DNA from 3 places in the Pelomonas candidula genome. Region 3 is predicted to be linked to each of the others. Evidence: riboswitches for the same ligand, from Rfam matches in the RefSeq annotation. Region 3 holds a riboswitch; each other region holds the start of a gene.
What was found. A riboswitch is a leader RNA that binds a small molecule or an ion and turns the genes downstream of it on or off. The one in region 3 is predicted to bind cyclic di-GMP.
Positions count from the first base shown of each region.

Region 1: it holds a riboswitch for cyclic di-GMP, as region 3 does, so the genes downstream of both, ACG04R_RS15630 (S53 family peptidase) here and ACG04R_RS08150 (hypothetical protein) in region 3, are expected to answer to the same signal.
Region 2: it holds a riboswitch for cyclic di-GMP, as region 3 does, so the genes downstream of both, fliE (flagellar hook-basal body complex protein FliE) here and ACG04R_RS08150 (hypothetical protein) in region 3, are expected to answer to the same signal.

Region 1 is NZ_JBIGIC010000007.1:178,240-182,444, reverse strand. Features, by position in the region: gene ACG04R_RS15645 (molybdopterin-dependent oxidoreductase) at 1-217, shown strand, start outside; gene ACG04R_RS15640 (LytR/AlgR family response regulator transcription factor) at 204-968, opposite strand; gene ACG04R_RS15635 (sensor histidine kinase) at 965-2,257, opposite strand; cyclic di-GMP riboswitch class I at 2,399-2,494, shown strand; gene ACG04R_RS15630 (S53 family peptidase) at 2,543-4,205, shown strand, end outside.
Region 2 is NZ_JBIGIC010000010.1:255,477-259,681, forward strand. Features, by position in the region: gene fliF (flagellar basal-body MS-ring/collar protein FliF) at 1-1,595, opposite strand, end outside; gene fliE (flagellar hook-basal body complex protein FliE) at 1,603-1,917, opposite strand; cyclic di-GMP riboswitch class I at 2,368-2,461, opposite strand; gene ACG04R_RS20075 (FliM/FliN family flagellar motor switch protein) at 2,866-3,768, shown strand; gene ACG04R_RS20080 (FliM/FliN family flagellar motor switch protein) at 3,776-4,117, shown strand.
Region 3 is NZ_JBIGIC010000003.1:414,927-419,131, forward strand. Features, by position in the region: gene ACG04R_RS08140 (ABC transporter ATP-binding protein) at 1-212, shown strand, start outside; gene ACG04R_RS08145 (hypothetical protein) at 225-1,682, shown strand; cyclic di-GMP riboswitch class I at 1,804-1,904, shown strand; gene ACG04R_RS08150 (hypothetical protein) at 2,000-2,863, shown strand; gene ACG04R_RS08155 (potassium transporter Kup) at 2,947-4,205, shown strand, end outside.

The DNA of each region.
Region 1 (4,205 bases), on a different contig from region 3:
CGAGCTGATTGCGCGCGTCGAGCGCAGCGCCGACATGAGCCCCGGCGTCGTCAGCCTGCCGCACGGCTGGGGGCACGACCTGGACGGCGTGCAGCTGGGCGTGGCGCGCGAGCGGCCGGGCGTCAACATGAACGCGCTGCTGGACGACGCGATGCGCGACCCGCTGTCGGGCAACGCGGTGCTGAGCGGCATCGCCGTGGAGATCACTGTCCCTTGAACAGGCCCTGGAAGGGCCGCGACACCGTCAGCGTGTCGCGCGAGCCGCGCAGGCGCAGCGCCATGTTGCCGTCGTCGTCGCGCAGCGCGCTGGCGATCTGCGCGGACGCGACGACGGTGGAGCGGTGCACCTGCTGGAAGCGCGCCGGGTCCAGCAGCGCCAGCAGGTCCTTCAGCGGCGTGCGCAGCAAGGCCTCGCGCTGCTCGCCCGCCTCGGCGTAGACGACGCGCGTGTAGCGGCTGTCGGACTCGAAATAGATCACGTCACCGACGCGGATCAGCCTCACCTCCTTGCCCACGGCGGCCTGCAGCGTGTCGGGCCAGGCCGGGCGGCGCTGGCGGGCATCCAGCTGCGCGAGCAGTTGCTGCAGCGCGTCGCCGGCCGGCGCCGGACGCTGCTGGTTCTGGCGCAGCCGCGCCACCGTCTGCGCGAGCCGCTGCGGCTCCAGCGGCTTGACGAGGTAGTCCACCGCGCCGGCGTCGAAGGCCTGCAACGCGTGGTCGCCGTGGGCCGTGACGAACACCACCGGGCAGCGGCCGGCGATGCGCCGTGCCACGTCGATGCCCGACAGGCCGGGCATGCGGATGTCGAGGAAGCAGACGTCGGGCTCATGGGCCAGCCACTGGTCCCACGCGTCGGCGCCGTGCTCGGCCTGGGCCACGATGCGCGCGTCGGGCCAGGCCTGGGTCAGCGCGTCGGCCAGTTGTTCACGGGGCGCAGGTTCGTCGTCGGCGATCAGCAGTCGGGTCATGTCGTCTCGGGATGGATCAGGATCTCGGCGCGTGCGCCGCCTTCGGCGCGGCGCTGCAGCGTGAAGCGGGCGCGCTCGCCGAAGTGGTGGCGCAGCCGCTGACGCAGGTTGGCCAGGCCCACGTCGTCTTCGGCGCCGTCCGCCAGCCCGAGGCCGTCGTCGTCGACGCGCAGCCACCAGCGGCCGTCCGGCTCGCGGCCGCCCGCCAGTGTCAGGCGGCCGCCACCGATCTTGGGTTCCAGGCCATGCTCGACGGCGTTCTCCACCAGCGTCAGCAGCAGGCCCGGCGGCACCGGTTCGGCGGCCAGGCCCGGCGCGATGTCGACGTCGCCCTGCACGCGGCCATCCAGCCGCGTGGCCAGGATGGCGAGGTAGTGGCGCACAGCCAGCGCCTCATCGGCCAGCGGTACGGTGGGGCGGCCCAGCATTTCGGTGCTGCGGCGCAGGAAGCCCGTCAGCTCGCGCAGCAGCGGGCCGGCGCGCTCGTCGCGGCGGTCCACCCAGTGCTGCAGCGTGGCCAGCGTGTTGAAGACGAAGTGCGGGTGGATCTGCGCCTGCAACAGTCGCAGGTCGGCCTCGGCGGCGGTGCGCGCGGCGGCATCGCGCTCGGCCACCAGCTGCAGCCGCGACAACTGCTGTTCGTACGCCGCCCGCCCGACCCGCGCCACGCCCGCCATCAGCAGCGCCAGGCCCGCGGCCATCGGCAGCAGTGTGTGGGTCGAGGCGCGCAGCGCCGCCAGCATGCGGTCGCCGTCGAGCTGGCCGTCGTGCAGGCCGCGCCCGCAGACCACGGCCAGCACCATCACGGCGAGGATCAGCACAAAACGGACGATGCTGAAGCCGTTCCGCCCAGGCCTGCGCTTCGGGTTCAGCCAGATGATGAGCAGCCCGATGCTCAGCAGCACCCAGACCAGCATGCCGGTGCCCAGCGCCGCGCCCCAGGTCGCGCCCTTGCCGAGCACCCACGCCACCGTGCCGGCCAGACCCAGCAGCCAGCCCACCCAGGCGCCAAGGCCGCGGCGCGAGTACAGGTGGATGTCGATGAGCTCGACGCGCTCGCGCAGCGCCGGGTCCTGTTGGCCGTAGCGTTCGTAGTACGGGAGGGCCCAGCGGTAGTAGGCGCGCTGGAAGCGGTTGCCGTGGGCGAGGGGATTGGCGCTGTGCATGGCCGGCACTCTAGAGGCGCGCGGCCGGTCGGCTCGCGTCGGAGCGGCGAACCGCCGCAGCACACGCACGAAGCGCCACCAGCGCTGCACGAGACGCGCACCGCAGCATGAAAGCGCGTGCATTTCAGGCGCGACACAAAGCAACGAAACTGCAGATACGGATGGCAACGAAAGTCATGCCCAGGCACCGCGGCAGAAGTCACGCGCCGGCCGCAGCGGCCTGCATCTGAAGCCCCACCCGGCGCCTAGACTGAACCCGTTTACCAACCCAGAGGGCAAACCCGTCGAAAGATGGGGACGCAAAGCTTCCGGCCTACAGCACGTGCATCACGCAAGTGCCATGGCAGCGGGGCCGCCAAGACCTGAGGTCTTGTCCGGCGTGGCCCTCTTCACTGCAAGACACCGGCCATGCGCAGCAACCGTCTCACCTGGACCCTCAGCCTCCTGACCGCCGCGGCACTGACCGCCTGCGGAGGCGGCGCGAGCAGCACCGACACCACGGCCACGGTGCAGGCCAGCGCGGCGACCACCGACGTCGCGCTCAGCGTGGATCTCGACCCGGCCGCCGGCGCCGAGGCCAGCCACAGCTTCCACATCGCCGCTGCCGAGCTGGAGCCGCCCGCCGACATCGGCGCCGACGCCGAGCCGCACCGCACGCAGGCCGCAGCAGGCATCGCCACCAAGGGCCTGACGCTCGCCGCGCTGGACGACTACGCCCAGCGCCGCACCGCGCTGGCCGCTGCCAGCGGCGAGGCCGCGCCGATGGCCACGACGACGACCGTCACCACGTACACGCCGGCGCAGATCCGCGCCGCGTACGGCCTGCCGGCGCTGTCGGCCTCCGCCGCGCAGCTGGGCGCCGGCCAGACCATCTACATCGTCAACGCCAAGCACGACCCCAACGTCGTCGCCGAGCTGGCCGCCTTCAACAGCAAGTTCGGCCTGCCCACCTGCACCTCTCGCACGCTGGCGGCCACCGCCACGCTGCCGCTGGCCTCCGCGTCCAGCAGTGGCTGCGAGCTGGTCATCGCCTACAGCACGACGGCCGGCGCGCTCACCGCCACGGCGCCCGCCTACGACAGCGGCTGGGCCACCGAGATCGCGCTCGACGTGCAATGGGCACACGCCACCGCGCCGCTGGCCCGCATCGTCCTCATCGAGGCACCGGACGCCGGCGTGACCAGCCTGTCCAACGGCGTGGCGCTGGCCAACAAAATGGGCACGGGCGTCGTGTCCATGAGCTTCGGCGCGTCCGAGGGCAGCTGGGTCGGCAGCTACGACAGCATCTTCTCCGCCAGCGGCATGACCTACCTGGCCGCCACCGGCGACAACGGCGCGGCCGTGTCCTGGCCGTCGGTGTCGAGCAAGGTGGTGGGCGTGGGCGGCACGACGCTGACCTACAGCGGCAGCGGCTCGCGCAGCGAGACGACCTGGACCGGCACCGGCGGTGGCACCAGCGCCTACGTCGCGCTGCCCAGCTACCAGAGCGGCAGCATCAGCGGCTACGCGCGCCGCGCGGTGGCCGACGTGGCCTTCAACGCCGACCCCAACTCCGGCCAGTACGTGGCGCTGATCGCCTCCGGCACGACCACCGTGCGCTGGGTCAGCGCAGGCGGCACCAGCCTGTCCACGCCGCAATGGGCCGGCCTCTTCGCCGTGGCCAACGCCGTGCGCGTCGCCTCGGCCAAGGCCTTGCTGGGCCAGCCGCACGCGGCCATCTACCAGCAGATCGGCGCCGTGCCGACGACCTACGCCACCGTCTTCAAGGACGTGTCGAGCGGCAGCAACGGCAGCTGCACCACCTGCACGGCCAAGACCGGCTACGACACGCCCACCGGCTGGGGCACGCCCAACGTCAGCGCGCTGCTGACCAGCCTGGGCGCGGCCACCTCGTCCAGCACGAGCTCGACATCCACGTCCACGTCCACGACGACGACCACGACCTCGGCGGGGCCCCAGCTGACGACCACCAGCATCAGCGGCGTGGCCGGCAAGGCGCTCAGCGCCAGCATCGGCTACAGCGCTCCCGGTGCCACGTCGCTGTCCATCAGCATCAGCGGTGCGGCCAGCG
Region 2 (4,205 bases), on a different contig from region 3:
GGCGGCGGCAGTTCGTAGTTCTCCAGCAGCGGCGTCACGGCCGTGCGCGGGCCTGCCACGGCGGGCTGGGCCTCGGAGGCGGCGGCCAGCGCGGGCTCGGCCGTCTGCAGCGTGGTCGGCGCGGCCTCCGCGGCGCGCGGCGTGGCGGCCGGGCGCGGCGCCACGGCCTGCTGCGCCATGCGCAGCACCGGGCGGGCGATCAGCAGGTAGCCCAGCAGCAGGGCCAGGCCGTAGGCGGCCCAGCCACCGACGTCGATCCAGGTGTCGTGCTCCTCCCACCACTGCGGCGGCACGGGCGGCTTGGGGAAGCTCATGGCCGACAACGTCAGCTTGTCGCCGCGGTCGGCGTCGATGCCCAGGCCGCTGCGCAGCACGCGCTCGATGCCTGCGATCTGCTCGGGCGTCCATTTCGGGGCGCCGGCGGGTGCGGCTGCGTCGTTGAGCAGCACGGCCACGTTGAGGCGCTCCAGGCGGCCGCGGCTCTTCTTCACCTGGGTGATGTTGCGGTCGTAGGCGTACTGGCGGGTGGAGGCGTTCCGGCGGTTGGTGGCGCCGCCGTCCTGCGCGCCCGAGGCGGCCGTGGCCGCTTCGCTGACCGGGCGGTTGCTCAGCGAGCCGGGCACGCCCAGGGCCAGGGCCTGGCGGTCCTGCTCGTCGCGCATGGCCTCGCTGGTGACCTTGGGCGCGTTGCCGTATTGCTCGCGGGTCTCCTGCACACGGTCGTTGTTGATCTCGGCCGTGACGCTGAGGCGGTAGTTCTGGTCGCCGAGCACGGGGGCGAGCAGCTCGCGCACGTTGGCGCGCACCTCGTCCTGGACGCGCCGCTGCGGTTCGTTGGCGGCGGCGGCGTCGAAGCCCTCGCTCAGGTCCACGCGGGCCGAGAGCAGATGGCCCTGCTGATCCACCAGGCTGACGCGCTGCGGGTCCAGGCCGGCCACGCTGCCCGAGACGAGCTGGATGGCGGCAGCGATCTGTTCGTTGGAGAGCTGGCGGCCCGGCTTGAGCGTCAGCACGACCGACGCGGAGTTCTTGTCCGCGCTGCTGACGACGAAGGCGCTCGACTTGGCCAGCGCGAGGTGCACGCGCGCGGCGGCCACGGCGTCGATGGCCATCATGCTCTGCGCGAGTTCGCCTTCGAGGCCGCGGCGGAAGCGCACGTCCTGCACGAACTGGCTCACGCCGAGCGGGTCGTTGTGGTCCAGCAGTTCCAGGCCGGCCGGCAGCCGGGCAACCACGCCCTTGCTGGCCAGCAGCATGCGCGCGCGGCCCAGCTGGCCGTCCGGCACCAGCACCTGGCCGCTGTCGGGATGCAGGCGGTAGGGCACGTGCTCGGCATCGAGCACGGGCAGCACGTCGGCGGTGGGAATCTGCTCGTGGGCGCCGTACAGCGGCTTGTAGTTGGCCTGGTCGCGCCACAGCAGCAGCGCGACGACCAGCGTGCCCAGCAGTGCCAGGCCGATCACCGGCCAGGCCTTGCGGACCCAGTCGCCCGTCAGGCTGGGCCGGCCGCGCCAGAGCTCGGCGGCGCGCTGGCGCCAGTCCGGCGCCGGCAGCAGTCTGGCCTCGGTGGTTCGCGTGGAAGGAAGGGTCTGCATGGAGGGCTCAGAACTGCAGCTTGAAGAGGTCGTCCATGGCGCCCATCACCTTGTTGCGCACCTGCATGAGCATCTGGAAGGACAGGTTGGCCTGCTGGCTGGAGAGCATGGCGCCCACGAGGTCGTCGCTCTCGCCGCGCTCGACGGACTGCATGCGCGCCTGGGCGTCGTGGCCCTGAGCGTCGACGCGGCGCAGCATCTGCTCGAAGCCGTGTGCGCCGGCCTGGGCACTGCCGGCGTCGGCAGCGGCGGCAATCTGCTCGGCCTCCTGCTGGACGCCCTGCAAATCACGGCCAAGGGCGGCCAGCCCGTGGCTTTCCATATTCATGCCAGTAACCATCGCGTCCATGTCCATAACTCCGTCATCATGAATCGTTCAGGCGAGCGGAATCCTTCGTGTCGGCAGGTATGCCTGCCATCAACGAATATCAATAACGCTCGAAATAGGCTCTGCCGACCGGCCCGAGTATTAAAGTGCGGGCGTGGCTCGGGAATATATTCAAGACAAAACGATGCCCTGACCCGAGGAATTGGTATCCGGGCCGGCGGGATGTTTGGAATTGAAAATGGCAGAGCGCGCCGCGAATCGAGATGTCGCGAGCGCAGACCAGGCGGTCTAGGAGGTCGAGAAGAACCTGAACATGAAATGCTCCCTGTGTTGCACGGGGGCACGATCGGCGAGCAGCCGGCAGGTCGCAACAGGCCGCGCGAGGCGGCCCGGCTAGGCATGAGTAGCCAGTGGTGCATGCGTCACATGCACCGCAGACTCAGGTCTGGCAACCCCGCTATCGTGGCCGGCCCGGAGGCCGGCTGTAGACCGGAGGCTTTGCGACCCCGGCTTTCGCACGGGTGTGCCCTGATGCCCCGAACTGTAGCGCAGCAGTCCGTTTTTGACGGCATACGGTAAGAAAACTGACGAGCTGAAACATCCAGAGTGTGAACTGGTTCACGCTCGACGGGGGTCGCTCCCCCTTGTGCTGTTCGAAAAACAGCCCTTTTTGCCGTGATTTGAAATCTCCGCCCGAGGCGTGGGGTTAATTGCCCTGGCGGCCCGGATACCCTCCAGGTTTGCTGTGATTTTTTGCCGCCGGTCCTGCCCTCCAGGGGTTTTAGGCGGACGCCGGCGTGCAGAAATTAAATCGCGCACATAAAATCTAGATCCGTTATCGGGAACGATCGGCCACACGGGATTCAGCCCGGTGGTTCAGGTATTCAACACCACCTTGCCAAGCCCCCCGGCACGCCGGGCTGTGGTTCGGCCCCAGCCTCCATGTCCAACACCCGCACCGTTCGCGCCGGCGCCCAGCCGCGCGCCACGACCTCGCCGCTGCAGCGGCTGGACAGCCGCAGCCTCGGCCGTCCCACCCATCTGCTGCCCCGGGTTGCCGAGGAACTGCGCCAAGCGCTGAACCAGGCACTGCAGCAGCACTGGAACCTCCGCTACCAGACGTCCTACGACATCGTGGCCGCGCGCGTCACGCCCTTCGACGGCGGCGCGGAGCCGCCGACCCCCGGGCGCTGGCTGCAGACGCCCGAGGCGCGGGAGCCGCTGGCCTGCCTGATCGAGCGCGGCCTGGTGCTGCACATGCTGGCGCAGCGGCTGGGACTGAAGACGGTGGCAGATGCTCCCGCCGAGACGGCCACCGAGGACCGCCTGCGCCATTCGCTGGCCCGCAGCCTGGCCGAGCGCTGCCTGCGCGCGCTGGGCCAACTGGCACAGGGCACGGAAGCGCCCGCGCAAGGCATGGCGCCATTGCAGCCGCTGGGGGCCTGGGTGCCCGTGTCGCTGCCGCGCATGCCGGCCGGCGCCTGGTTGCTCAGCCTGGATCTCTGCGCGCCCGATCTCGAGCCGACCACCGTCAAGCTGGTCATCGATGGCGGCGTCATCGACGTCGTGCTGCGTGCGTTGGCCGCGGCCTTGCGCGGCACCCGTGGCATCCGCAAGGCCGGCGCCACGCCCTCGCTGGGCAAGCGCCTGCCGCTGCTGCTGAAGGCGCAGCTGCTCGAGCAGCGCCTCCCGCTGGAGGCCGTGCTGGCCCTGAAGCCAGGGTCGCTGATCCCCGTGCACCTGGAGCAGGCCACCGTGCGTGTCGAGGGCGCCGCGCTCTTCCACGCGCAGGTGGCCGAGCACCAGGGCCAGTTGTGCCTGACCTCTTTCCAAGACCTGGAGTGATCCCGCAATGAACGACCTCGACACGATGGACGGCTTGATCGACATGATCGACGTGGCGGCCGAGCCTGCTCCCGAAACGCGCGCACCGCGCCGCGACATGCCGGCGCTGATGCGCAAGATCTCGGTCACGCTGACGCTGGAGGTCGGCGAAGCCCGCATCTCGCTGCACGACCTGGCCCAGCTGGAACCCGACAGCGTGGTCGAGCTCGACACGCTGGCCGGCGCGCCGCTGACGCTCAAGGTCAACGGCACCGCCATCGGCCGCGCCGAGGTCGTCGTGAGCGGCGACAGCCACGCGCTCAAGGTCATCGAGATCGACGGCCTGGACCTCGACCAGCTTGGGGCATGAGCGCCGCGCGGGGCCGCCCCAAGCAAGCTCGCTCCCGCTCGGCGGGAGTGAGCCCGGACTTGGGATGCCCAGTGGGCATCCCATGCCT
Region 3 (4,205 bases):
ACGACCTGCTGGAGCAGGTGCGCGCCTTCACCGGCAGCGTCAGCGAGATGGCCGGCCTGATGGGCCGCCTGGGTGTGCAGCCGCTCAAGCGCACGCCACTGGAGGCCGGCCGCGAGCGCGTGCTGGCGCGGCTGCCCGCCGACACGGCGTTGCCAGATGGCGTCGCGGCCGACCGCGTGAACCTGGACGACCTGTTCGCCGAGCTGACCTGACCTGACCTGACCATGACTGCAAGCTACAACCAGATCCTGCTGGCGGCCTGGCGCCAGTCGAACACGGACGGCAGCCGCTGGTTCCGCATCGTGTTCTACAGCGTGGTGCTGGTCGGCCTGGCCGTCGCGGTGTGGTTCATGCCGGTCATGCAGATGCGCATCGCCCTCGTCTGCGCGGTGCTCGTCTTTGCCCTGTTCGGGCTGTGGGTGCTGCTGCTGGTGAGCCTGCTGGAGCAGAACCACCCCACCACCACCCGCCTCGTGCCCGGCCAGCTGCGGCGGCTGCGCCAGGCCGCGCTGGTCGCTTGGTTGCTGATCAGTGGCGCGCAGGGCGTGCTGGTGTGGCTGATCCTGGCAGAGCGAGTGCCGTTGGCGCCGCTGCTGCTCGCGGCCGCCGCGGCCGGCGTGGGCGTCGCCTGGACGCAGCGCCACTGGATCTGGGCCATCGTGCTGTACACGGGCCCCTCCCTCATCACGCCGCTGCACCTGCAGCAGCGCCTGGCACCGCTGTGGCACGCGCTGGTCGATGTCTGGCAGCTGCAGCCCTGGGCCTGGCTGGCGCTGAGCCTCGTCGTGCTGGGCGCACTGCTGACGCAGGTCTTCGGCAGCGGAGATGCCGCCCACCACGCCGCCTACGAACGGCGCCGGCGCATGCTCAGGGCCGCACGCAATGGCATGACCGGCAACCGCGCCGGCATCGCCAACCTGGGCCGCGCCGGCGAATGGTTCGCGTGGCCGGTCGACGCCGGCGTCTCCCGGTGGCTCTCGCATCTGCTGGCCCGGGCGCAACCGACGCAGGCCAGCGTGATGGCTCGGGCCGAACTTGCGCTGCACGGCCTGCAGCACTGGCTGAGCCACTCGGTCAGCATGGCCCTGACTCTGGCGTGCGTGGTCCTGGGTGGCACCATGACGTTCAGGCTGTTCGGCATCTCGCCCGGCGCCATGTTCAAAGGCATGGCGCCAGCCATCGCCATCGGGCTGGGCATCGCCGGCTTCAACCCCGGCTTCGGGTTGCGCAACATGCTCTGGCATACGCGGCGCGAACAAGCGCTGCTGGTGCTGCTGCCCGGCATGCCCCAGGGCCCGCAGCTGAACCGTGCCGTGGCCTTCCTCCAACTGCGCCACTTCCTGCTGGCCTGGCTCGCGACGACGCTGCTGCTGGTCGGCCTGTTGATGCTGGCCGGCATGCCGTCGCTGCTGAGCCTGTCCATCGCGGCCCTGCCGCTGGGCATCCTGAACCTCACAAACGCGCCGGCCAGGATGCGTGCGCCGACGCCATGGGCGACGTCGCGTCCGGTGCTGGGCTTCTTCCTGGCGTACTCGGTGCTGTGGGCGCTGTGCGCCTTCGTGGACGGGCTGGTCTGGCCGCTGATGGCCGCCAGCGTGGTGCTCAGTACGGTGCTGCTGGCCCGGCGCTGGCGCACGCTGAGCCAGGCGCCATCGGCCCTGCCGGCCGGTCGGCTGGCCTGAGCAAGCCCGCCGCAAGCTTCAGAAACCGCCCGTCGCGAGCCGCCCGCCGCTCTTCCGGCGGGGGTGGTGATTCGTGAACTGGCGCACGGACGTGACAACGCTTGCATCCGCACACTGCGCCCCATGCAGTCGGCAAACCCGTTGAAAAGCGGGGACGCAAAGCCTCCGGTCTTCCCTGCCCCCAACCCTTGCCAAGGGGCAGCAGATAGCGGGGCCGCCCTGGGCGGACAGGGTCATGTCCGCAGCGTGGCACACGGGGAGGTGCCGGCTACTGCCCGGTAGCCCCACCCATGCACCAACCCGAAAGCACTCACGCCATGAAGACCCGCCTCATCACCACCGCCGTACTCGCCGTCATCGCCCAGCAGGGCTTCGCCGCCGACGCGACCGCCACGCAGACCGCCCAGCTCACCGGCCTCGTGCGCCTCGTCAAGAGCGATGGCAAGACCGTCATCGCCCAGGCCGCGCCGCTGCTTGTCACCACCAACGTGACGACGAGCAAGCTGCCCGAGATCACCGTCAGCGACAAGGACGCCTTCCTGAGCTCGCTGGGCCGCTGCGCCTTCAACTTCCAGTACGACGAGGTCAGCGCCACGGCCGTGGCCAGCAGCACCAACCGCCTCTACGGCAATGACGCGCTGATCGCACAGAACACGCAGATCGCGCTCACGCCCAAGGTCGTCAGGACGATCTGGACCCAGCCCTACCTCGTGGCCGGCGCGAACAACGTGAAGATCGTCGTCAACGCCGACTCGAGCGCACCGAGCATCGGCTGGGTGCGCATCAACGTGACCGGCACCTGCGGCGCGGCGACACCCGCGCCGGCGCCGGCGCCCACCACGGCCCCCAAGCCCGCGCCCGCCCCGGCGCCCACTGCCTCGGCCCCGACGCCTGCGCCGGCACCCGTCACCTACATCCAGCCCGGCTCGGGCGACTGGAACAACCTCAACACCGCGTGGGGCTACAGCAACTACGCCGTGACCCAGCTCAAGGGCAAGGGCTATGCGAAGTACGACGCGGTCGTGCGCCTGAACGCAGCGCTCACCGCGGCGATCACCGCGAAGAAGATCTCCAGCGGCGACTACGCCTCGCTGATGGCCGCCTGGAACGCGCTGCTGGCCGACCCCGCCTTCAAGGCCGCGATGGCGGCCATCGTGCCGACGACCGCCGGCAGGAAGTGAAATCGGCGCCGCCGGCAAGGCGGCTGCAAGCTCGGCTCTCGCCGAGGTGGCAAGCTGCCGCGCCCTGAGCGATGCTTGCCCCCATGACGACCGCGACCGACGCCTCCACCGACACCCCGCCCACGCAGCACCGCCACGGCCTCGCCGCACTGACGCTGGGCGCCATCGGCGTCGTCTACGGCGACATCGGCACCAGCCCGCTCTACACGGTCAAGGAGATCTTCACGCCGGCCACCGGCGTGGCCGTCACGCCGGACGCGCTGATCGGCGCCATCTCGGCCATCGTCTGGGCGCTGATGCTGGTCGTCACGCTGAAGTACGTCGTGCTGATCCTGCGCGCCGACAACCGCGGCGAGGGCGGCGGCCTGGCGCTGACGGCGCTGGCCACGCAGGCCGTGCGCGAGCGCCCCGGCCTGCGCCGCTTCCTGCTGCTGATGGGCGTGTTCGGTGCCACGCTGTTCTACGGCGACAGCGTCATCACGCCGGCCGTCTCCGTGATGGGCGCCATCGAGGGTCTGGAGATCGTCAGCCCCCACCTCGAAAGCTATGTGCTGCCACTGTCCATCGCGGTGCTCATCGTGCTCTTCGTCGTGCAGAAGCACGGCACCCATGTCGTGGGCCGCGTGTTCGGACCGGTCATCCTGCTGTGGTTCGGCGTGCTGGCCGTGACCGGCGCAATGCAGATCGCCCACCAGCCGGCCATCCTCGCGGCACTGAACCCGCTGCGCGCGCTGGAGTTCCTGGCCGGCCGCGGCTGGCAGGTCTTCGCCGTCGTCGGCGCCATCGTGCTGGCACTGACCGGCGCCGAGGCGCTGTACGCCGACATGGGCCACTTCGGCGCGAAGCCCATCCGCCTCGCGTGGACAGGCATCGTCTTCCCCGCGCTGGCGCTGAACTACCTCGGCCAGGGTGCGCTGCTGATGGCCGACCCCGCCGCCATCGACAACCCGTTCTACCGCCTCTTCCCCGCGGCGCTGGTGCTGCCGGTCGTGGTGCTGGCCGCGGCAGCCGCCGTCATCGCGTCCCAGGCCGTCATCTCCGGCGCCTACTCGATGACCAAGCAGGCCATCCAGCTCGGCTTCCTGCCACGCATGCCGGTGCGCAACACCTCGGCCGCGGAGGCCGGGCAGATCTACATCTCCAGCGTGAACTGGGCCCTGCTGGCGGGCGTGCTGGGCGCGGTGCTGCTGTTCCGCAGCTCCTCGGCACTGGCAGGCGCCTACGGCATCGCCGTCACGCTGACGATGATGATCACGACGGTGCTGACCTTCTTCGTCATTCGTCACGGCTGGCGCCTGCCCGCGCCGCTGGCCTGGGGCGCGACGGCGTTCTTCCTGGCGCT